DNA from 4 places in the Exiguobacterium sp. s80 genome. Region 1 is predicted to be linked to each of the others. Evidence: riboswitches for the same ligand, from Rfam matches in the RefSeq annotation. Region 1 holds a riboswitch; each other region holds the start of a gene.
The links. Region 1 has a riboswitch for S-adenosylmethionine ahead of msrA (peptide-methionine (S)-S-oxide reductase MsrA). Riboswitches for the same ligand answer to the same signal wherever they lie in the genome.

Region 1 (5,945 bases):
GAATGGTCAAACGGGTTACGTCCTCAATCCTTATATCGGAACGAGCAAACCGGATATGCGGTATAACGAGCAAGCCATCAATCGTTCAAAAGTCTATACGGTCAAAGCAACGACTTCATTTTATGACACACCTGCCAGTCCAAAAAGTGCCGGGTTGGTCGAAAAAGGCAAGCGTGTGTATCCGCGTTACCGCGTCGGTAATTTCTATGTCATTCAGTCCGGCTGGACGCCCGTCTACATCCCGGTGACGGCCCTTACAGTGACGAGCGAAACAAAAGTTGACAAGAAAAATAATTCACGTGGCGAAAAGTTGATTCAAGCTGCTGTTGCCCATATCGGTACTCCGTACACATGGGGATCACAAAACGTGGCGAATGGTGGATTCGATTGTTCCGGCTTGATTCATTATGCGACGAACCAAGCCGGAAAATACGGCGGACGGACGAATGTCCGCGGTTACTGGTACGGAGCGTTCTTTACAAATCAACGCACAAGTATCAGTTCCGGAAAACGCTCGGATATCGTCTTCTTCGAAAACACGTATACGGATGGCCCCTCGCATATCGGGATCATGTTAGATAGTAAACACTTCATTCATGCCGGAGGATCACAACTGCAAATCAGTTCAATTTACGAGCCGCACTGGCGTGAGCACTTCCTCGGTTTCAAATCAATGTAATGATTAAAAAAACGGACCTTCCCTAACCCGGGAGGTCCGCTTCTTTTAGCTAACATTAAAATGTCATTTCCGCATATTTCGTAACTTGGCGATCGATTAAGTACAATTCGATTTGTTCGCGATACGCTTTATAGTGGTCTGACGCAATATGCGCTTCTAACGCTTCTTCATCTTGATAGACTTCATACAGCATGAACTGATGTTCATCTTCAATCGATTGATGTAAGCTATAACGCAAGCACCCCGGCTCGTTTTGTGAAGCTTTGTAGACCGTACTTAAAATCGGAAAGACTTGATCGGCTAAACCTGCTTTGACTGTGATGACCGCGTTGACAATAATTTCTCCCATGACTTGTTTTCCTCCTCATCATTCATTACTCCTATCTGTACCCGTTTTATAGAAAGTCATACCTCAAAAACCTGAAAGGATGATTATGATGCAACAGCAACTCTTCACTCAACTCGATCAACTCGAACAACAAATCATTGAAAGACGTCGTGATCTGCACCGTCACCCGGAACTCTCTTTTCAAGAAGTGCGGACACCAAACGCCATCGCCTCATTTTATGATGAGCTTGGTCTCCCTTACCGCAGGAACGTCGGTGGTAGCGGGATCGTCGCGACCCTCAAAGGAAAACATCCTGGAAAGACCATCGCCATTCGGGCCGATTTCGATGCCCTGCCACTGCAGGAGGAAACGGATCTCGCCTTCCGTTCGATTCATCCGGGTGTCATGCATGCGTGTGGACATGACGGACATACGGCGATTGCACTCGGTCTTGCCTCGGCCTTTACAGCACTGCAAGAAGACCTTCACGGAACAATCGTATTCATTCATCAACACGGGGAAGAAGTCTTCCCGGGTGGTGCCATTCAAATGATTGAAGACGGCTGTCTTGACGGGGTCGATGCAATTTTCGGTACGCATCTCGAAAATGACTTACCTGTCGGAACAATTGGCTATCACGCAGGACATACGCTGTGCGCCATCGATGAATTCGAAATCGTCGTCCACGGACAGGGTGGTCATGCGCAAGCCCCTCATAAAACACAAGATGCACTCGTCGCCGGGGCACAACTCGTCTGTAATCTCCAACACCTCGTCAGTCGGCGCGTTGATCCGTTTTCACCTGCCATCATCGCAATCGGTTCATTCCACGCCGGAACGGCTCCGAACATCGTTACTGGTGAGGCACGGATTGTCGGAGAAATTCGAACATTTGACGAAGCGCTGCGTCACCAGTTACGACAGCAGGTCGATTTGGTTGCCCGGACGACGTGTGCCGGAATCGGTGCGAGCTATTCCATCGACTTTACGACGGGTTATCCTTCCCTTTGGAATCATCCGGTAGAAACAAATCTCGTTAAAGAAGCGACGGCTTTCTTAGGTGAGGCATCTGTCAAAGAACTCAAACCGATGATGGCAGCCGATGATTTCGCCTATTATTTAGAGCGTATCCCAGGAAGCTACTTCTTTACGGGGTCCGCCAAAACGGACGGGAGTACGATTTATCCGCAACACCATCCGAAATATGAAATCGATGAACGGGCACTACTCGTCGGCGCGAAATCTCTAGGTGCGACCGTCCTGCATGCCTTACAATCTTAATGATTGACTTTGTCGTTTTAGAGATGCTATTATCACATCAATGATAACGAATTTAATCAACTTCATATAACACTTATCAAGAGTGGACTGAGAGATCTGGATCGATGACGTCCCAGCAACCTGCCTTCAGTGGCAAGGTGCTACGACCAGCAAAGCGCAAGCTTTGGTTGATAAAAAGCGACGACTCCTTTTGCAACCAAGCAAAGGAGTCGTTTTCGTTTTCTCGCTGTCAGAGCACGAATGATTATAGGGCGACTACCGCCAGCGGAAAGGACGAGATATAGATGGAAAAAGCAACATTCGCAGGAGGCTGTTTCTGGTGCATGGTGACACCATTCGAAGAACTGCCCGGTATTCACGGAATTGTTTCCGGTTATACAGGAGGACAAATCGAAAATCCGACATACGAACAAATAAAAACAGGCACGACCGGTCATTCGGAGGTCGTCGAGATTACATTTGATCCGGCGTTATTCTCATACGAGCGGTTACTCGAACTTTACTGGCCGCAAACGGATCCGACTGACGCCGGCGGACAGTTCCAGGACCGTGGGACACAATACGCACCTGCCATCTTTTATCATACGGAAGAACAGCGCCTTGCTGCGATTGCTTCACGTGACGCGCTTGCTGCGAGCAATCGCTTTAAGCAACCGATCGTCACACGAATCGAAGCGGCACAAGCCTTCTACCCAGCAGAAGACTATCATCAAAACTTCCACAAAAAGAATCCGGAGCACTACAAAAAAGACCGGAAAGCATCCGGTCGCGATGAATTCATCGATGTGGCTTGGAAAGAAGAAGTATCTGTCTAAACTAAAAAAAGCCCGCTTCGTGCGGGCTTTTCGTTTGTAGATACACTCTTATGAAGAGTGAATATGCTATAACAAGAGGCAATCCGTTCGCGCTCCCCTGTTTCGCCTCGTCTTCAAAGCGATTCGAGACGGATTGCGCTCTAACACTACTCTATGATTTTCTCTACGGTACACCCTGAAAGCTTCGTTTTTCGTTGACTCCTACGGGAAAAAGCGCGTGAACACGCGCTGCCAAGAGGCTGGCAAGACCCTGCTCGTTGTCCGTGAGGATCAAGGCAACGGCTTGCGCCTCGCCCGAGGAAAGCAACGAAAAAAGGAGAAGCTTTCATTTCACAACTACTAATTCGTCTTCGTGCTGAAAAATCGACTTGATGTTGCCAGAGCTAACCGTAAGAATTACGATACCTTTTCCGACAACTCATCCGAAGATTCGATTTCTACGACTTGATATCGTTTCAACACAAAAATACCGGCTAGCATCACAAGCAATCCAGCGACTTGTCCGAGCGAAAGCTCAAGCTTCGGTAAACCGAACCAACCGAATAAATCGACACATAATGCAAAACTGAGTTGCGAAATCAAGACGACCGAAATCGCAATCGATGGACCGAGCAGCTGAATCCCGCGCATCACACAAAATACAACACCGACCCCGACCAGACCACCAAATAAATAAAGCGGTTCGACCGTTTGAATCTTCGAGAGTGTGCCACCCCGAAATACGAGTAACGCGAGCAGTGAACCGATGAACCCGACAAAAAAGACGAGGGTCGTCGTCGCCCATGCCCCGAACGCATGACTCATCCGTGCATTCAATACCGTCTGTAAACTAATCATCATTCCTGCCGTAATCGCACAAAACATACCTAGTCCCACGCTGTTCCCTCCTTATTCGTAACTATTTCCGTTCGCTTTTTCTTTAATCCGCTCTACATCTAAAATAATGATTTTCCCGCGTCGCCTCGCCAAGATTTCTTCGTCACAAAGTGTTGAGATGATACGGTTTAAATGACGGTAACTCGTCCCGAGCCAATCGGCGACGTCATGGAGATTCGATGTTCGCATCTCTTGGTAAAACAGGCTGTCGGAAACGTCCGAGGTAATCGATAACAAATATCCGGCAAATCGTTCTTCGACCGAATAAAGGACATGAAATGATGCTGATTTCGAGTCGGCGTACCACTTGGTCGTAATGACCCGCAGTAAAAATTGTAAAAAGGTGTTCGTCGTATTGTGCTCACGTAAGATCGCATACGGAATGCTGAGTGCCACGACATCCGTAATCACCTCGATGGTATTCAAGACTTCCCGTTCATTGATATATTCCGCGTCCCCAATCACCGTCATCGCCTTTTTGAAGCGTAAAATCCGTTGTTTCCCTTCAGCCGATGCTGCAGAGATTTTAATTTTTCCTTCGACGATGAAATACATCCGGTCAATCGGTTCACCCGTCACACATAACAGGTCCCCTTCCGAAAACGTTTCGATGCGTAAATAAGATTTACTGGTCTCCGTAAAAATATCCGCTAAGTCGTACTGTTTTAAATAGGTCTCAATCGTCTGCATAGATCCTCCCTTTAGGACAGTGAAAAAATCGCAACTCCGGCAAGCATCAAACTGATCCCGATCCACTGTCCCCGGTTACTCCTTTTTTTGATGACACCAAACCAGCCGTTCAAATCAATCACGAATGCACATAAAATTTGTGCGACGAGCAACAAACACATCGCCCACGTCATGCCGAGTAACTGAATCGACGTCAGTTCGGTTACGACGACGAGTACGCCAAGCAATCCGCCACTGGCGTAGATGAGCGGAAGCTGCCGAAAGCCGCCGATTTTCCGGTCGCGGACCACACTATAAATCGCTAAACACCCCATCAATCCGACGAAATGAACGATTGTCACGGAAAACCATGGGCCAATGGCATCTCCTAAACGGGCATTAAAAATTCCCTGCAACGCAATGAACAGTCCACTCATTAATGCGAATATAACTCCCTGCACTTCAAAGGACCTCCTTTTGTTTCTTCTGTTATGAGTAGACACTATTTTCACCTTATCTGAAAAGGACAAATGTCCCATTTTAAAAAATTGTATAAAAAAAGGCGGATTGCCCGTCTTCAGCGTGTAGATAATCGATTAAGAGGCGTAACCATGCGATATCGGGATGCAATCCGTTCGCGCTTCCCCGTCTCGCCTCGTCTTCAAAGCGGTATTACCTAAAAAAAGCGTCGTGTTTCGTTGATTCCTACGGGGAAAAGTGCGTTTTTTAACGCACGTTCAGAGGCAGGCAAGACCCTGCGCGTTGTCCGTTAGGATCAAGGAGCAACGGCTTGCGCCTCGCCCGAGGAAAGCAACGAATAACGATGCTTAATCTCCCGATCGCACGTTGTCTACAATCCGCCTCACTTCTCGATTACATATAATCCGCCCGCACCCGTTCAATTTGCGTATACGCTTCCTGTTGCATCCGCTCGAATAATTCAGATACGGTCGGAATATCTGTAACGAGACCAGACACGAGACCGGCGTTGACATACCCGTTGACCTCGTCACCATCGACCGCACCCGTCACGTGATACGCTTCTGTCGTCTTCGCGTTAAACTCATCAAGCGATGAAACACCTTGTAGTGCAGCAACGTACGGTCCATTTAACACACGCCGGACACGACCGACGGAACGACCGATGATTCGTGTCTCAAGATCCGTTGCTTCTACGAGATGGTTCTTGTAGTTCGCATGAACGACTGCTTCTTGCGTCGCAATCAGCCGCGTACCGAGTTGAACACCGGATGCACCAAGCATCCAAGCGGCTGCAAGGCCACGACCGTCTCCAAT
Region 2 (5,945 bases), on a different contig from region 1:
AGTGACACATTCCTCCGTGGTTTCCTCGGTCGGATGCTCTTCTCCGGAGAAGAAGTCATGAAAAAAGCGTCAGTCCTCTCTGGGGGAGAAAAAGTCCGTTGTATGTTATCGAAAGCGATGCTCAGTGGTTCAAACGTCCTCGTCCTTGACGATCCGACGAATCACTTAGACCTCGAATCAATCACAGCACTCAACGATGGCTTGATTGCTTACAAAGGTGCGATGCTCTTCAGCTCGCATGACCATCAGTTCGTCGAAACAATTGCGAACCGGATCATCGAACTCACACCAAACGGAATCGTCGATAAAGAAACGACGTACGATGAGTACCTCAACAACGATTCAATCCAACAACAATTGACTGCGTTATACGCACATTGATTTGTCGACTGTCCTCGTTAATCGGGGGCAGTTTTTTGTAAATACGTTTATATTTTTTTGTTAAGTATCATCTTCCTTACTTAAAAAGGTACGCCTATTCTCGCAGTAATCGAGAGTAAGCGTACCTTTTTATTCTTGGATTTGCTTCACTTCTTTTTCGAGCCGCTCGAGAAATCCTTTGACGATTTTCTCGTTTTCACGTTCTCCGCCTAACGATAAGAGACTGCGACCGACGAAGTTGACGCCTTCATTTTTCCCCGTGTAAATCAAACGGCAGCTCGTCGCATCGATTCGCTTCAGCGCAAACGACATCTCAAGGCGAAACATCTTCGCTAACGTAAAACCAATCGTATTTTGTTTATAGTCCGGTTCATTCGTATAAGCGAGATCGGTCACGATGTAGGTTTCAAGACGATTCCCTTGCATGTAGGTTTGCCGGTACGTCGATCCGACGACGCCCGGCTTACGTTCAATCACCTCATGCTGGACGACACCCGGAATGAGTCGTTGCAGTCGATCGTGATCAAACAGATGCCACGCCTGTTCAATTGGAATCGCAAGTACTTTTTCTTCACGCCACGTCACCATGACACCACCTCCTTTTAGTTTAAAAATACCCTGATGTCCGTCGTTCTAACGCTCGACTCCGGCACAATCAGGGTATTTTTCTTACTTCAAGTGGTTTTTGATGTTCACTTCACGGTTTGACGTTCTAACGCATGACCAAGGAATGTTGCGAGTTCCAGCATCCCGAACTTCCCAGCTGCCGCTTCAGCGTCCGAATTGTAATTCGTATTCGTATTGACGTCGTACGTATAAATCGTCCCGTCTGCATCCTTGATGAACTCAATCCCGGCGACCGCGATTTTATTTTCTTGCAGGAACGCTTCATACTGGGCGATGATCGGGTCATCGAACCCGTCGACAATTTGGAATTTCATCGGTGTCTCTGCCGCCTCTTCTCCGACCGGGCAGAACAAATCATCGATGACACAAGCATCCGCGGGGCAGAGCTCGAATCCTTCCGACGTATCGACACGGACCGCATAGACGAACTTACCACCGACGAATTCACAACGCGTAATGTAGGGTTCAGGTGCTTGAATGTACTCTTGAATCAACGTGATGCCGTCGACCGGCTCATCGAATGTCGGTCCGTCAAGATACGTCTCGAGTGCTTCAATCGAGTGGAACAATTGAACGCCGAGTCCTTTACCGGCACGATTGTGTTTCGTGATGAACGACGATACTCCGATGTTTTGAGCGGCTTGGACGATTTGATCACGTCCGACGGCTGCCGTCGTTTTCGGAACACGGATACCTGCTTTTCGTAAGGCGGTGTATTGGTTGACCTTACTGACCTCGAGTCGTAACGCACGGGTTCCGTTGAAAACGGTCCGGTCATGTTCTTCGAGCCAAGCGAGGACCCCTTCCGTCAATTCTGGTGCATAGCGGTGCCCGCGCGTATGGGACGAGGCACTCATCCGGCTGTAAAAAACGCCTTCCGGTGGTGTTTCATCGAGTGGGACGACCCCTTCGTTGAGGTGCCACTGTTCATACGGTAAGTTGAGTTCCTCGAGTCGCTTGATTAAATGATCCGTCCATTCCTGATTTTCGTGTAAGATATGAATTTTCGTCATTTTAGTTGACCTACCTTTCGTTTCGCTTCGACGCGTGGCATGACCTCGCGGGCAAAGCGTTCCATTTCTTCGAGTTGCGGAGAAAATTGAAGCAAGAGCAATGTCACGCCGACTGCTTCAAATTCAAGAATCCGTTCTGCGATTTGATCCGGCGTCCCAATCAAGTTCGGACGCAGTCCCCGGTTTGAGACGGAGTAATCATTTCGTTTGACCTGTTGTTCGAGTTGCGATTTACTGACGAAGTCGTCATACCCGGCATATCCGGCACCGTCTTCTTTAACGTTCGTAATCCGGTGCCATTCTTCGAGCGCTGCTTCTTCCGTCTCGCGACAGATGATGTAGGCCGCCAGTCCGAAACTCGCAAGCGGCTGCTTCCCGGTCGCCGCGCGGCGGGTTTTCATATCCGTAATTTTCGTCGCGACTTCATCGACCGTTCCTCCATGCATGACATAGGCATCACAGTGATTGACGATCGTCTGTTTCCCCGTCTCACTCTCACCACCAGCGTAGAGCTTGATTCCGGGACGCTGAACGGGTTTCGGGTGAAGCTCTGCCCGTTCCAGCTGATAGTAGTCCCCATCAAAACTATAGGGTGATGCGTCCGTCCATAATCCTTTCATGACCGTCACGAATTCTTCCGTCCGGGCATATCGTTCGTCATGGGCTGTAAATATCCCATTGTACTGACGGGCTTCTTCCTCCCACCAGGCCGAGACGACGTTGAGCGTGAAGCGTCCATTACTCAGCTGATCGATGTTCGCCGCCATCTTTGCTGTCGTCGCCGGATTATGAAAACCGGGCCGGACGGCTGTCATGATTTCCAACCGTTCCGTTGTCGCCGCGATGGCCGCTGCCGTCGTCCACGCCTCAAGACTCGGTTCGGCTATTCCTTTAATGTCGTTTAAGTTCAATTCTGCAATCAATGTCGTAGAAAAGCCAACCCGTTCTGCCGTCTGTGCGACTTGTTTCGCATAATCGAATGTCGCTGGCATTTGTTCATCCTCGACGTTTCGTAACCAACCCCCGAAGATTGGTAACCAAAATCCGTATTCCATCCCCTGTGCCCCCTTTTTGCATAAAAAATCGCTCTTTTCGTTTAGAAAAGAGCGACGAATGTCTACTGTCGGCTCTTATCTTCAAAGGAATAAATTCCTCTTGGAAGTAGCACCTTCCGCTCATGCGGGGTTGCTGAAGTGTCGTCGGGCCAGTCCCTCGACTTCTCGTGATAAGAATAATTGAAATTAGCGTACATCTTTTAGCAGAGTAAAGCAACCTTTAAACCTTCTTTTCCTATCGGAATTAAAAAACATTTGGAAAATCACTCTGTTTCTTGATACTTCTTTGTCTAGAAGCTAAAAACAGGAATTGCACATCGGTTTAAGATGGCAATCCCTGCTTTGTATGGTGCTGTTCAAAATCAATTCATTCTGGTGATACGAACGGTGAGTCGTTGTGATTTGCATCCATCATGGCTGTCCGGTGACCAGTCGTCGAAACTTCTTCCCCACGCACGCGATCGTAGAACTTCGCGATTGTGACGCTGAAGTACGGGCCAATCCAGAGGAAACCGATTCCGATCGTAACAATTCCGAGCAAGAACCAACCGATGAACGAAAGGACGAGGAAAAACGCCTCTTTTTTATGTCCATCCATCATTTGGCGTGAACGCGTAATGGCATCAAGGATGCCAATCGATGGTTCGTCCCGAATGATGTAATACGTCAACATGTAAGAGAATGACTTAATGATTCCTGGAATGATGAAAAGTAAGAACCATAGCCCTAAGAAAAAGGTTTGGACGATTGACACTCCAATGGCTTTCAAGAACATTTTGTACGGCTCAAACAAATCGGCGACTTTCGTCTGCTCGTCTCGGGCGACAGATAGGGTGAGCCATGACCATCCCATTGCAACCGGTAAGGTCAACACCGTCAAGAGCATACCAATCAAGTCGATAAATTGGAAATCCTCTTCGGGTGAGGACGCAAATCCGTTCGGAACGCCTTGAATGATTAAGAACAACAACATCATTAATGCCATGAAGCCCCATCGTCCCTGCAACGACTCGCGCGCTGCTAATTTTAATTGTTTTGACATCGAAAGATCCTCCTCAAAAATAAGTGCTACCTTTCTTTACGGTTTATTTTTGAGGAGGTTTCACTTTTTAACGCTCGTCTTTTAGTAAACGTTGGACCATTGCTTTTTCAAGTTGTTGCTGGCACGCCGTATACAAAGAGCGTCGTCCATCGAGTCGTTCAATCGCAAACGGAATATCGTGCTTTTTTGCTTGCACGAGAACATGTGCCGCTGCTGCGTGAGAAACCCGACTTTTGACGACGACGATCGCGTCCGTCTTTTTCGCGAGACAGGCGATTTTTTTCGCGGCTTGGGCGTCACCGCCAAGATGGATTAATTCGACTCCCGTCTCCGCAAAGAAGTCGCGGTAGACGGCGCGCTGTTGCTCATTACCGACGATGACGAGACGCATGCCGTCGTAGGAAGCAAAATCGAGTGCCGTTTTATCGACGAATTCGATTGGTTGACCTGGTAATGTCGTCGTATCGAGACGTTCGAGTTGCTGGACTTTCTTTTCCCGGAGGCGCCGCTCTTTTTTGACTTTCTTCGCCTTCGGTTTCCGTTGCATCATCTTGTCGTAGCGTCCTGTTTTCGCCTGTTTGTTTGCAGGTGACGCAGTGGCGGACTCGGGCGAACCACTCGATACGTCGCGTGCCGGTAATTCCGTCATGGTCGGTACTTCGTAATGAAATGCGTGTTTCCAGACAATCGTCAATGTCTCCGGATGACCTTTCCACATGACGAGGTCGACGAGTTGACCTGCTTTCAGTTGGAAGAACCGCATGTCTTCGAGTGGTGTCGTGTAATAGAACGGTTTTCCCGTCTCATCTTGCAGTGGACCGTCAATCGTCGCTTCGATGATGCCATGGTTCTTGACGATACACTTTTCAAAAACGATTCGCTCTGCAAGTGGTTTTACTTGATCCGTCGCGACGACGGCTAAGATTTCAAGCGACGTCCGGCGCTCATCTTGATGTAGGACTTGGACACGGACTTCCATCCCATGCTCCAGGTTCCAGTCACGGATTTCTGTTTCTGAGACATGACTGTTTGGCCATTCCCGTAACGAGCCGCCCTTTAATTGCCGTTCGAACGTATAGGAATACCGTTGTTCGACAGTCCGTTCAACTTCTTCCTTCCGTTCCTGGATCATTTTGATCGGGAGGCTAGATGGTGTTTCCGGACATTCTACTAGTTTCGTCGTTGTTTGACGTGGCGCGTAGTACTGCGACAGCTGGACCCATTCATCGATTCCGTTGATTTCTTCAAGTAACAAACCCCAGTCGTCTGCTGTCTCGACGATGTTCAGTTTGCTTGTAACTAACGCCTTCGCTCGTTCGATTACGTGATGCATCATGTTAAAAACCCCTTTGCTATTTTTTCCAACTATAGCAAGGTCAAGATGCTTCACCCGTGTAAAAAAACAACCGGGTATTTTTTTATTACGGGTTACGATTTAACTTCGACTGCGGAGTCGCCACTTCGGTATTTTTCGACGACGACAATCAAGACGGTAATGATGACGAGTAAGAACCAAGACGATAATTTGCCAAAATCGACAAGTGCCCACCCCTCTTGCTGATGCGGATAGACCCAGCCCTTAAAAAAGGTGACGATGTTTTCCGCCAGCCAAATGAACCAGGCAATTAGTAAAAATGATAAGACAAGCGGGAGACGGTAAATCGTATCCTCTAGTCGGAAGTAGACCCACGATTTAAAGAAGACGACGATGACGAGTCCCATCAAGAACCACCGTAAATCGAGCATCCAGTGGTGCGTAAAAAAGTTTAAGTAAATCAAACTCCCGACAGCAAGTGCGAGGGTCGGACGTGGAAAGGACGTAAACCG
Region 3 (5,945 bases), on a different contig from region 1:
GTGTCACTGATCAGGGCACGGGCGGATGGTTCAAAGATGGAACGAAACACGCCGTTCAAGGCACTCAAGGTAAAGAACGCCCAAAACGTCTCGACCTGCGCCAAGGCGATGAAGACGAAAACGAAGCCGAGTGTTCCGGTCAGCATCATCGTCCGACGGCCGTAACGGTCAGACAAGGTCCCGCCGATGAAACTCATGACAAGACTCGAGACGGCTGAAATACTGAGGACCCAGCCGACATCGACCGGGCTGAACTCCAGCACCGTCGATAAATAAATCGCAAAGAATGGCATCGTGATGAACGTCCCGAGCCGTGAGAAAAATGTTCCGAGCAGGACGCCGATCGTCAGCGGATGTAACTGTCGTAAACGGTGCACCTAGAATCCCCCTTCAACTAAAAAAATAATGCATCCTTCCATTATATAGGAAGAATGCATCATTCGAGTGAATTATTTGCTGACCGGGACGACGGCCCCTTTATATTCTTTCGTAATCCAATCCTGTGTCTTTTTCTCGTGTAAGATATCGAGCAATGCCGTCACACGCTCGTCTTTTTCATCACCTTCACGCGTGACGATGATGTTGACGTATGGTGAAGACTCATCTTCAAGGGCAATTGTGTCTTCTAACGGGTTCAAACCGTTATCAATCGCGTAGTTCGTGTTGATGAGGACAGCATCGCCTTCATTGTTTTTGTACGCTTGCGGCAAGAGTGACGCTTCGATATTCGTTTTGAACTCAATGTTCTTCGGGTTTTCCGCGATATCGCTAAGCTGAGCATCTGTCGTCTTACCGTCTTTCAACTTAATTAAGCCTTCGTTTTGGAGGAACGTCAAGACACGTCCACGCTCCGCGACGTTTGAGCTCGTCAAGATCGTTGCACCTTTCGGTAACTCGTCGAGCGACTTATATTTTTTTGAGTAAACGCCGAGCGGTTCAACGTGGACGCCGCCTGCATTTTCAAATTTATAAGATTTGTTCTCTTTTTCCTGTTGCTCAAGGTACGGAACGTGTTGGAAATAGTTCGCATCGATTTCTTTTTCAGCGAGTGCCTTGTTCGGCAACACATAATCTTGGAACTTTTTGATTTCGAGTTTGTAGCCTTTTGCTTCATACTCTTTTTGAACGTGCTCTAGGATTTCAGCATGGGGAACGTTTGAAGCACCGATGACAAGTGTCTTCGCGTCGTCTCCTGACGACTCTTCCCCACATGCTGCAAGACTGACTGCTAAGACGGATACTGCTGCTGTACCGACGAATTTTTTCCAAAGTTTCATGAATAATTCCTCCCAAGTTAACTAAAAATAGTATTATCGTTTATCGATTGCTTTTACGAGCAGGTCACCAATAATTTGAATGATGAAGACGATGACGAGAATCAACAATGTCGCGATGGCGATGACATCGTTTTGAGAACGCTGGAAACCTTCGATATATGCCATGTCCCCGAGTCCTCCTCCTCCGACTACTCCGGCCATTGCCGTGTAACCGACGAGCGCGACGAGCGTGACGGTGATACCGGAGACGATTGCTGGTAGTGCTTCCGGAATCAACACTTTATAAATGATTTGGAACTTCGTTGCCCCCATCGATTCCGCTGCTTCGATGACACCTTTGTCGACTTCACGCAGTGCCAGTTCGACCATCCGCCCGTAAAACGGTGCCGCCCCAAGAATCAGTGCCGGAAGTGCCGCTGTTGGTCCTAAGAACGATCCGACGATGATGAGCGTCACTGGAATCAATAAAATCAACAATATAATAAACGGAATCGAACGGAAGATGTTGACTAAAAAGCTGAGCACGGAATACAGTGCCCGGTTCTTAAACAATAAGTCTTCATTCGTCGCGTATAACAACAGACCGATGACCAGTCCGAGAACAAATGTCGCGATTCCGGCAACAACTGTCATATAGACGGTACTGCCGGTCGCCGTCCAGACCATTTCCCAATCGAGGTCGTTAAAGAATGTCGTCATCGGTGATCCACCTCCACTTCCACGTCACTCGCTTGAAGTTTCGCGATGACCGCTTGTGTTTCATGTGCCGCACCAATCAGTTGGATGAACAACGTTCCGAGTGCACCGTCTTGCGTCTGTCCGACGTTCCCGCCGATGATATTAAATAATAAGGTCGAATCTTTCATGACTTCTGCCAGGATCGGACTTTCTGCTGTCGAACCGACGAATGTCAGCTGGACGATTTTCCCTGTCGGATAGCGCTCACGGAGTTTCGCGAACGTCAACTCGTTTTCTGTAGACGACGTCAGTTGTTTGACGAATTCTTTTGTCATCGCTTGTTTCGGATGCCGGAAGACTTCTGAAACAGGACCCTGTTCGACGATTTTCCCGGCCTCCATGACGGCGACCCGGTTACAGATTTTTTGAATGACGTGCATCTCGTGTGTGATCAAGACGATCGTCAGTTTTAGTTTTTTATTGATGTCGACGAGTAACTCTAAGATCGAGTCCGTCGTTTTCGGATCAAGGGCGCTTGTCGCCTCGTCACATAATAAGACGTCCGGGTTTGATGCCAGTGCGCGGGCAATCCCGACGCGTTGTTTTTGTCCACCGGATAGTTGTGACGGATAAGCGCCTTCGCGACCGTCGAGTCCAACGAGTTGAATCAGCTCGGCGACCCGTTCTTTCCGGCGTGCTTTCGGATATCCGCCGAGTTCGAGCGGGAACATAATGTTTTCTTCGACCGTTCGTGACCAAAGCAAGTTGAAGTGCTGAAAGACCATCGAGACATTTTTCCGGACGCCGCGTAATTCTTTCGGTCGTAACGTCGTCATCTCGACACCGTCAATTTGAATCGAACCGCTTGTCGGTGCTTCTAACATGTTCAGCAGGCGAATCAAGGTTGACTTCCCTGCACCGGAATAACCAATTATTCCGAAAATTTCGCCGCGCTCAATCGTGAGATCGACGTTTGCGACAGCTTCGACTTCGCCGCGCTTCGAGCGATAAATCTTTCCTACATCCTGTAAACGAATCACTACTGTCCCTCCTAAACATAAAAAAAGTGCGCACGTTTTAGAGCAAACGCGCGCACTTTCAGTACACAAAACCATTTGCTCTCATCTTGCAGACGTTCGTCTGCTGGAATTAGCACCACTTCGGAAATAAATTCCGCGGTTGCCGGGTTTCATCGGGCCAGTCCCTCCACCACTCTTGATAAGAGTTATCGGTATTTAGTTGTTTTTAATATATTTTGAATATTAGCAGGGGTTATTTTGCTTGTCAAACAGTTTTTTCAGAAACTTTTTCGAGCAAACTGAAAGCATGCGTTAAATCTTCTTTCAAATCCTCTGCATCTTCAAGTCCGACCGAGATTCGGACGAGACCATCCGTGATGCCGAGTTCTGCCCGACGTTCTGCCGGAATCGACGCATGTGTCATCCGTGCCGGAACGGAAATCAAACTTTCGACCGCCCCTAAGCTTTCAGCAAGCGTGAAGAAGTGTGACGCTTCCACAAGTTTCTCTGCATTTGCAGCTGAACCGACATCAAAGCTGATCATCCCGCCGAAACCAGTCGCTTGTTTTTGTTGAATCGCATGACCGGGATGCGATGCGAGCCCCGGGTAGAAGATGTTCGAGACGACGTCTTGTGCTTGCAGGAAGCTGACAAGTTCATGTGCTGTCTCTTCGATCGCTTCCATCCGGATACCGAGCGTCCGCAGACCACGGACAAGCAGGAAGCTGTCTTGCGGTCCGAGAATTCCACCCGTCGAATTTTGGATAAAGTGAAGTTCTTCGCCGAGCGTATCATCGTTGACGACGACAAGCCCTGCGACGACGTCCGAATGGCCGCCGATGTATTTCGTTGCACTATGCAGCACGATATCTGCCCCAAGCGCGATTGGTTGTTGCAAGTATGGTGTCGCGAACGTGTTGTCGACGACGAGCTTCAAGTCGTGACGACGCGTGATGGCTGCGATCGCTTCGATGTCCGTCACTTTTAATAACGGGTTCGTCGGTGTCTCGACGTAGAGCATCTTCGTGTTGTCCTGAATCGCCGCTTCCGTCGCGCTGAGATCCGTCGTATCGACGAATGTCACTTCGATGTTGAACTTCGGTAGGACACGTTGCATCAAGCGGAACGTTCCGCCGTAGACGTCGTCCGTCATGACGATGTGGTCGCCAGACTGAAGCAGATTGAAGACAGCATGGATCGCCGCCATTCCTGATCCGAACGCGAATCCACGGACGCCTCCTTCAAGATCAGCAATCAATCGTTCGATGCTCGTCCGCGTCGGGTTTGCTGTGCGCGAGTACTCATACCCGTCTTTTAATTGACCGATTTTTTCTTGCTTATATGTGCTCGTTTGATAGATTGGCGGTGTAACGGCACCCGTTGCCTTGTCTACACCCGTTCCTCCGTGAATCAACGCTGTTTTTTTACGCATGTGTCTCGTCCACCTTTTCAAAGATTTGTTGGCTCAAATACCGTTCTGCACTGTCTGCGAAGACGGTGACAATCGTACTTCCCGGATGGCGCTGGGCGATATCGAGCGCCGCGGCGAGTGCCGCTCCTGCCGAACTGCCGACGAGTAACCCTTCACGTGCCGCCAGTTCATGGACCTTCGTAAAAGCATCCGAATCAGAAATCGTATGAATTTCATCAACTAAATCACGAGAAACGAGACTTGGCCATTTGGCTGTCCCGATTCCTTCTGTTTTATGCGGTCCGGCTGACCCTCCGTTGAGGACGGAGCCTTCCGGTTCGACGATTGCCCCTTTTGTCCCGAAGCGTTCTTTTAAGAAAGCCGTCGTTCCGGCAAACGTTCCACCTGATCCGCATCCGGCGACGAACCAGTCGATGTGACCGAGTTCCGCCACAAGCTCCGGACCAAGTGTCCGCTGATAAGTGACCGAGTTTTCTTCGTTTTCGAATTGGAGTGGCACATAACTGTTCGGAATCGTTTGTCCGAGTTCTTTTGCCTTATCGATTGCGCCTTGCATATCGAGTTCAGTCGGCGTGTTGACGACAGTCGCGCCGAGTGCCCGCATCAAAGTCTGTTTCTCTTGACTGAACTTTTCTGGGACGACACAAATGACTTGTAAGTCATATTTTTTAGCGGCGAGCGCCAAACCGATGCCGGTGTTGCCGGCAGTCGGTTCGATGATCGTTCCGCCTGGTGTCACGTACCCCTGTTCGATTGCGGCATCAACGAGTTGGATACCGAGGCGGTCTTTGACGCTGCCACCAGGGTTCATCCATTCGAGCTTCGCCAAAATCCGCGTACCAGCAGGCAAATCGAACGAAGTAATCTCGTACAGTGGCGTATTTCCGACGAGGTCTCGGACTGACTTCGCGATCATCCGAAGACGATGTCCCATTCGTCGCGACCGGCAAGCATTTTCTCGGCATAGTGCTTCGCTCCTTTAAGGTCGTGTGCGCTCGCAAACCCACATTGCGTTTCGTTTTGTGCCGGAATCACTTCAGCCGCTAAGACGTCGTTCAATGTCTTCTCGACGAGTTCACTCATTTTTTCGACTGAGTCAAAGTTCATCATCGCCATGTAGAAACCAGTCTGGCAGCCCATTGGCGAAACATCGATGACGTCGTCCGAATAGTTGCGGATGTTTTCAGCAAGTAAATGTTCGAGTGTGTGCATCGCACGCATCGGCATTTGCTCGACGTTCGGTTGTGTGAAACGAATATCATATTTGACGACTTGGTCGACTTTACCTTCTTTATAGCCTGCTACACGAATATATGGTGCTTTGACTTTCGTATGGTCCAAGTTAAAGCTTTCTACGTTCATTTTTTTGATTGTCATGATTTATTCCCCCATTTTCTCGGCTTCTATGAGCCAGACGAAGTGATTGTATTGTGTGAATGTCACGTTAAATCCGCGTGACGTAAAAATCTGTTCCATCACTGGAATCAGTGGATAAAATTCGCGTTCTAAATCTTCTGCAAGGTTGTCAAACCCTTGAGT
Region 4 (5,945 bases), on a different contig from region 1:
CGAACATTGATGACGGAAGGAACGACGATCACGCCTGACTATTACTACTATGATGAAGAACGTGCAGATGAGATCAACGAAAAATTTGATCTTTACGTCATTCCACTTGCAGATGCATTCCGTCAAGAGTTCGCATCGTCCCTTCGAAAATACACACGATTGATTAAAAAATTGAAAATTCCGGTCGTCGTCATCGGTGTTGGTCTACGCGCACCATTCGAGCCGGACTTAAAAGGCGGATTCCCGTTCGACGAGGATGTTAAAGCATTCGTCAGCGCAGTCCTCGAACGTTCAAGCATCATTGGACTTCGTGGTGAAATCACGTCGAAATACCTGACACGCCTTGGTTTCCGTGAAGGCATCGATCATAAAGTCATCGGTTGCCCATCGATGTATGCATTCGGTCGTAATCTTCACATTCGTGAGACAAACATCACGAAAGATTCGATGGTTAGTGTCAATTCATCACGTTTTTCACCCAAAAATGTCCTTGATTTTATCACACGTGGAATGGAAGAGTATCCAAATCACTATTTCATCCCACAATGGATGAAAGAATTGAAGTTGACGTACACTGGAACTCATCCGTTTGGAGACCTTTCAGATATGAATTATGCAGCTAGAATGTCACACCCGGTGTATATGAATGACCGTGTTCGTTTCTTCTTAAACGCTCAAACGTGGTTCGACTTCCTCAAAGAAGCTGACTTGAGCTTTGGTGCACGTCTCCACGGAAACATCACAGCGACACTCGCTGGAACACCAAGTATTTTGATTCCTAAAGATGCAAGGATGCGTGAATTAACAGATTACCATCAATTGACTCACATCTGGGCAAATGACATCACGGCAGACACACGGCTTTCGGACGTCGTCGAAACAGCAGACTTCCAAAGCCCGGCGCGGATTCAAGTGAAAAACTTCGACAACTTTCTTGACTTCTTGAACACGAACGACTTGGAGCATATCTATCAAGACACGAACTATCCAGAGAACGTGCCGTTTGATCGTGAAATGGCGAAAACAGAACTCCTCCCAGCGGTTAAACCGATTACAGGAATCAGTATGGAAGAAGCAATCGCACGTTTTGAATCATTCTTCCCGGAAGAAGAGAAAAAAATTGCTGCGATTCAAAAACATGATAAAGATAAAGACAAAAAGATTAAAACGTTACAAGATAAACTCAACAAGCAGACGAAGGTGGTTAAACATCAAGAAGGTACATTGAACCGTAAAGCGGTTCGGGTGGCCCTTAAGACAGCTAATCTCTTCGTAAAAAAATAACAATAAGACGTCTCATGCCAATGCGGTAGGAGACGTTTTTTTGAATTCTATTATCTGAATTGTGTTGACAATTCAAAAAAGGACTGCTACTGTTATGAAAAATTACATTCTTATCCAGAGAGGTGGAGGGACTGGCCCTTTGAAGCCTCAGCAACAGGTCGAAAGATACTGTGCTAATTCCTGCGGGTGTTGTACCCGATCGATAAGCGCTCTTCATGTTGTCGACCGACGCACCCTGTCTGTACAGGAGTGCGTTTTTTTTATTGAGTGAGAAAGAGGAGTGGTGGAGGATGGAGCAAAAAACAACATTTCGACGAAAGATGGAATCCCGTCATATCGTCATGCTGTCGTTAGGTGGCGTCATCGGGACGGGGCTGTTCCTGAGTACGGGGTACACATTGGAGCAAGCAGGGCGGATCGGAACGATTGTATCCTACTTACTCGGAGCACTCGTCGTCTATCTCGTGATGCTTTGTTTAGGGGAACTCGCTGTACATATGCCGGAAACCGGTGCCTTTCATAGTTATGGACAAAGTACATTGGACCGGGAACCGGCTATACGGTCGCCTGGCTCTACTGGCTGACCTGGACGGTGGCGCTCGGTTCCGAGTTTACGGCAGCCGGTTTATTGATGCAACGCTGGTTCCCTGACGTGCCGGTCTGGTTGTTCAGCGGATTGTTCGTCATCATCATTTTAGTGATTAATGTACTGACAGTGCGCGTGTTCGCCGAAGTCGAATTTTGGTTTTCTGCCGTGAAAATCATGACGATCATCGCCTTCATCGTCTTAGGGGCAGCAGCAATCGTCGGCTTTATTCCACTGGCGTCAGGAGAAGCAGCTCCGTTGTTCGGACCGCTGACGGAAGGGGAACTCTTCCCGAACGGGGCCTTTGCGATTTTGATGACGATGCTCGCCGTCAACTTTGCCTATTCGGGGACAGAACTGATTGGTGTTGCGGCAGGCGAGGCGGTTGATCCGAAGCGGACGATTCCTCTTGCCATCCGGACGACGATTGTCCGGCTGGTCGTGTTTTTTGTCGGCACGATCATCGTCCTGGCGATTTTACTACCGACGGATGCGAACGGTGTGCTCGAGAGTCCGTTCGTTGCCGTCTTCGAACGGATCGGGATTCAATTTGCGGCGGACATCATGAACTTCGTCATCTTGACGGCGATCCTTTCCGCAGCGAACTCCGGGTTGTACGCCGCGTCACGGATGTTGTGGTCGTTGTCTGATCAACGGATGATTTCACCGTTCTTTGCTAAATTGAGTCAAAACGGTGTTCCGACACGCGCTGTCATGTTCAGTATGCTCGGCGGATTGTTTGCACTGCTATCAAGTGTCTACGCAGCAGAAAGCGTCTATATCGCACTCGTCTCGATTTCAGGACTTGCTGTCGTCGTTGTCTGGATGAGCATCAGTGCTTCGCAATACTTCTTTCGGCGGCGTTACCTGAGAGAAGGACACGATTTGCAAGACTTGGTGTACCGGACACCATTTTATCCAGTCGTCCCGATTGTCTCCTTTTTGATTTGCCTATTGTCGCTGATCGGGATTGCCTTTGATCCTACGCAGCGTGTTGCCTTATATTTTGGAATTCCCTTTATCGGACTTTGTTATCTCGTGCATTACCTGACGAAAAAATCACAGAAACGGAGTGTGGAAGATGTCAAAACAGAAAAATCCAGTTGAAGCCTTACTTAACGAAAAACCGTTTATTTTACTTGATGGAGCACTTGCGACAGAACTGGAGCGGCATGGGAGTGATCTCGCCGATCCTCTCTGGTCGGCACGGGTCTTGGTCGAAGAGCCGGAACAGATTCACCGCGTCCATGCTGACTATTTTCGAATCGGTGCGGACTGTGCCATCACCTCGAGTTATCAAGCAAGTTTGCAAGGGTTTAAACAACGGGGAATCGGGACGGATGCAGCGATCGAACTGATCAAGCAGACGGTCTACTTGGCGCAACATGCACGTCAAGAAGTCGCCGGAGCAGGGACACGATCGTTGATTGCCGGATCAGTCGGTCCGTACGGGGCGTATTTGGCCGATGGATCAGAATATATCGGACACTACGGTGTCGATGATGCGACCCTTGAGAACTTTCATCGTCCCCGAATCGAGGCGTTGATTGCGGCAGGAGCAGATTTACTGGCCTTCGAAACGATTCCGTCGCTTCAAGAAGCAACCGTCTTGTTTCGGATATTAGAAGAATTTCCGGAACACTCGGCCTGGCTCGCTTTTTCCCTTCGCGATGCGGAACACATCAGTGAAGGGACGACGATTGCGGATTGTGTCGCAGCAGTCGGCCGCCATCCGCAACTCGCTGCGCTCGGTGCAAATTGCTTTCCGGCGTCGATTACGACAGATTTCGTAACGGGATTGAAGCGACTGACGGACGTGCCGATCATCGTCTATCCGAATTCGGGGGAACAGTATGATCCCGTCAAGAAAACATGGTCTGGTGAATCGGTGTGTACAGCTTTTGATGAAGTTGCCAGTGAGTGGTATGCGGCAGGGGCACGCCTGATCGGCGGTTGTTGCCGGACGACACCGGAACAAATTGAACGGATTCATGCCGCCATCGAAGGAACGTAAGGTTGCAAAAATCGAGCTGAAATCAATCGCAGTGCCGGACGGTTCCGCCCTCTGCGCAAGAAACGCCGATGATCCCGTTTTTCATACGGAATCATCGGCGTTTTTTATCCCTATTCTTCTCGTTCATGACGTCTTAAGACGATTGGATCACCGTTCCCGCAGTTCACGGTTAAATTGTTGGAGCAGGCGTCCAAATGCTTCCGCATCGTCACCTGACCAGTCTGTCAGTAAGCGTTCGATGCTCGCGAGGCGTGCCGTCCGGTAAATCGTCAGTTCTTCCTGTCCGAGTGAAGTGATGTGATAGAAGAAAGCACGGCCATCTGCTTCATCGCGTACTTTTTCGACCAATTTCTTTTGATCGAGTGCTGCCGCTTGCCGGCTGACGGTAGAGACGTCAAGTTGCAATTCGCGTGCCAATGTCTTCACCCCGACTGGACCAGACTCGGACAGTTGACGCAGTAACAAATACGACGCGCGATCTAAATTTCGGTTATCGGCCGTCGCTGTCGTCAAACGACGAATCAGAATCGCAAGTTCTAGTTCAATCACTTCGAGTGCCTGATCAGACATGTTAATCCCCTCTTTTCCTAAGTGCTTCATGTTTCCCATCATTACGCAAGGACTTAGCCCCTGTCAATGAGAGGTCAGGAAACTTGACAGTCCATTAGTTGTATTATACAATCATTTCTGTTATTTAATTGCATCATACAACTTATTTATTCAGAACACACACAAAAGGAGAATTCCGATGAAAGCTTATGAATCGATGAAACAAGAAGTGATCACAGTCCACGAAACAGACGTCATCCGCCATGTCGTCGAACGTTTCATCCAATCCGGAATCAGCGGTGTTCCCGTCATCAATGACGAGAGCGAAGTCGTTGGGTACATCAGTGATGGTGACATCATGCGGGCGATTGGAAAGCACAAAGACATCATCGTCGATACGTTTTTATATGTAGATGTCATCAAAGGGGATGAAGAAGATTATGACGCGCGGGTGCGTCACATTCTGAACCGTCCGGTCATGGAGATGGCACGCCGGAAAGTCGTCACGGCAGATGTTGAAACGGAGATGGAAGAAATCGCAGCGACGCTCGGTTCGAAACGGATTAAAAAATTACCGATTTTAAAACAAGGAAAGCTTGTCGGAATCATCAGTCGGGGCGACGTCATCCGTCACTCCTTTAAACGGTTCTTATAAGAGAAAGAAGGGACGATATGGCACTTGCCAATAAAACAACGACGCTTGCGCCGGAAACGGTGTTAGAAGAAAGCAAGCATGGATTATTCCACCAACCGATTGCTGTTTGGGCAGTATTTTTTGCGAGTATCACGGCATTCATGGGGATGGGGCTCGTCAACCCGGTTTTACCGACGATCGCTGATAATTTAGAAGCCTCAAAAAGTGAAGTTACGCTCTTATTTACAAGTTATAATGCCGTCATGGCATTCGCGATGCTGATCACAGGTGCGATTTCATCACGGATCGGTCAAAAGGGAACATTGATGTTAGGAATTGCCGTCATCGCGCTCGTCGCTGGATTTGCAGCGCAAGCCGATAGCATTTGGACGCTTGTCGCCTTACGTGGCGGCTGGGGGCTTGGAAATGCCTTGTTCGTCGCAACGGCACTTGCAGCCATCGTCTCCCTTTCGTCAGGCGGGACAGCAAAAGCGATCATCTTATATGAAGCAGCCGTCGGTCTCGGGATTTCAATTGGGCCGCTTCTCGGAGGGACACTCGGTTCGATCACATGGCGCGCACCTTTCATGGGTGTCGCGACAATCATGGTCATCGCCTTCCTTGTCCTGTTGTTCTTGATGCCGAAACCGGTCGCAACAACGACGGCACCACGGCAAAAGATTTCCTTGCTCGCACCTTTCCAAGCGATGAAACATCGTTCACTGTTGACACTTGGGATTGTTGCAGCACTTTATAACGTCGGTTTCTTTACAATCATGGCCTATGCGCCGTTCGTCATGAAACTGCCGGCACAAGGTCTCGGTTTCGTCTTCCTGGGTTGGGGGATGTTGCTCGCAATCACGTCTGTCTTGACAGCG

Region 2: it holds a riboswitch for S-adenosylmethionine, as region 1 does, so the genes downstream of both, KNP94_RS07070 (LLM class flavin-dependent oxidoreductase) here and msrA (peptide-methionine (S)-S-oxide reductase MsrA) in region 1, are expected to answer to the same signal.
Region 3: it holds a riboswitch for S-adenosylmethionine, as region 1 does, so the genes downstream of both, KNP94_RS08515 (methionine ABC transporter ATP-binding protein) here and msrA (peptide-methionine (S)-S-oxide reductase MsrA) in region 1, are expected to answer to the same signal.
Region 4: it holds a riboswitch for S-adenosylmethionine, as region 1 does, so the genes downstream of both, KNP94_RS06910 (amino acid permease) here and msrA (peptide-methionine (S)-S-oxide reductase MsrA) in region 1, are expected to answer to the same signal.

The regions. Positions count from the first base shown of each region.
Region 1 is NZ_JACSMP010000006.1:39,585-45,529, forward strand. Features, by position in the region: gene KNP94_RS11325 (C40 family peptidase) at 1-679, shown strand, start outside; gene KNP94_RS11330 (putative quinol monooxygenase) at 735-1,028, opposite strand; gene KNP94_RS11335 (M20 metallopeptidase family protein) at 1,117-2,289, shown strand; SAM riboswitch class I at 2,360-2,466, shown strand; gene msrA (peptide-methionine (S)-S-oxide reductase MsrA) at 2,574-3,104, shown strand; gene KNP94_RS11345 (DMT family transporter) at 3,501-3,980, opposite strand; gene KNP94_RS11350 (Crp/Fnr family transcriptional regulator) at 3,993-4,670, opposite strand; gene KNP94_RS11355 (DMT family transporter) at 4,682-5,110, opposite strand; gene KNP94_RS11360 (NAD(P)H-dependent flavin oxidoreductase) at 5,523-5,945, opposite strand, start outside.
Region 2 is NZ_JACSMP010000002.1:104,501-110,445, reverse strand. Features, by position in the region: gene KNP94_RS07085 (ABC-F family ATP-binding cassette domain-containing protein) at 1-381, shown strand, start outside; gene KNP94_RS07080 (SRPBCC family protein) at 511-969, opposite strand; gene KNP94_RS07075 (ATP-grasp domain-containing protein) at 1,074-2,021, opposite strand; gene KNP94_RS07070 (LLM class flavin-dependent oxidoreductase) at 2,018-3,076, opposite strand; SAM riboswitch class I at 3,149-3,253, opposite strand; gene KNP94_RS07065 (DUF975 family protein) at 3,444-4,118, opposite strand; gene KNP94_RS07060 (DUF2325 domain-containing protein) at 4,186-5,454, opposite strand; gene KNP94_RS07055 (DUF817 domain-containing protein) at 5,547-5,945, opposite strand, start outside.
Region 3 is NZ_JACSMP010000003.1:122,539-128,483, forward strand. Features, by position in the region: gene KNP94_RS08500 (MDR family MFS transporter) at 1-377, opposite strand, end outside; gene KNP94_RS08505 (MetQ/NlpA family ABC transporter substrate-binding protein) at 450-1,277, opposite strand; gene KNP94_RS08510 (methionine ABC transporter permease) at 1,311-1,976, opposite strand; gene KNP94_RS08515 (methionine ABC transporter ATP-binding protein) at 1,973-2,995, opposite strand; SAM riboswitch class I at 3,074-3,180, opposite strand; gene KNP94_RS08520 (bifunctional cystathionine gamma-lyase/homocysteine desulfhydrase) at 3,240-4,406, opposite strand; gene KNP94_RS08525 (PLP-dependent cysteine synthase family protein) at 4,399-5,322, opposite strand; gene KNP94_RS08530 (S-ribosylhomocysteine lyase) at 5,319-5,783, opposite strand; gene KNP94_RS08535 (class I SAM-dependent methyltransferase) at 5,787-5,945, opposite strand, start outside.
Region 4 is NZ_JACSMP010000002.1:72,550-78,494, forward strand. Features, by position in the region: gene KNP94_RS06905 (polysaccharide pyruvyl transferase family protein) at 1-1,284, shown strand, start outside; SAM riboswitch class I at 1,392-1,493, shown strand; partial or broken gene KNP94_RS06910 (amino acid permease) at 1,575-2,977, shown strand; gene mmuM (homocysteine S-methyltransferase) at 2,952-3,884, shown strand; gene KNP94_RS06920 (MarR family winged helix-turn-helix transcriptional regulator) at 4,032-4,454, opposite strand; gene KNP94_RS06925 (CBS domain-containing protein) at 4,633-5,088, shown strand; gene KNP94_RS06930 (MFS transporter) at 5,106-5,945, shown strand, end outside.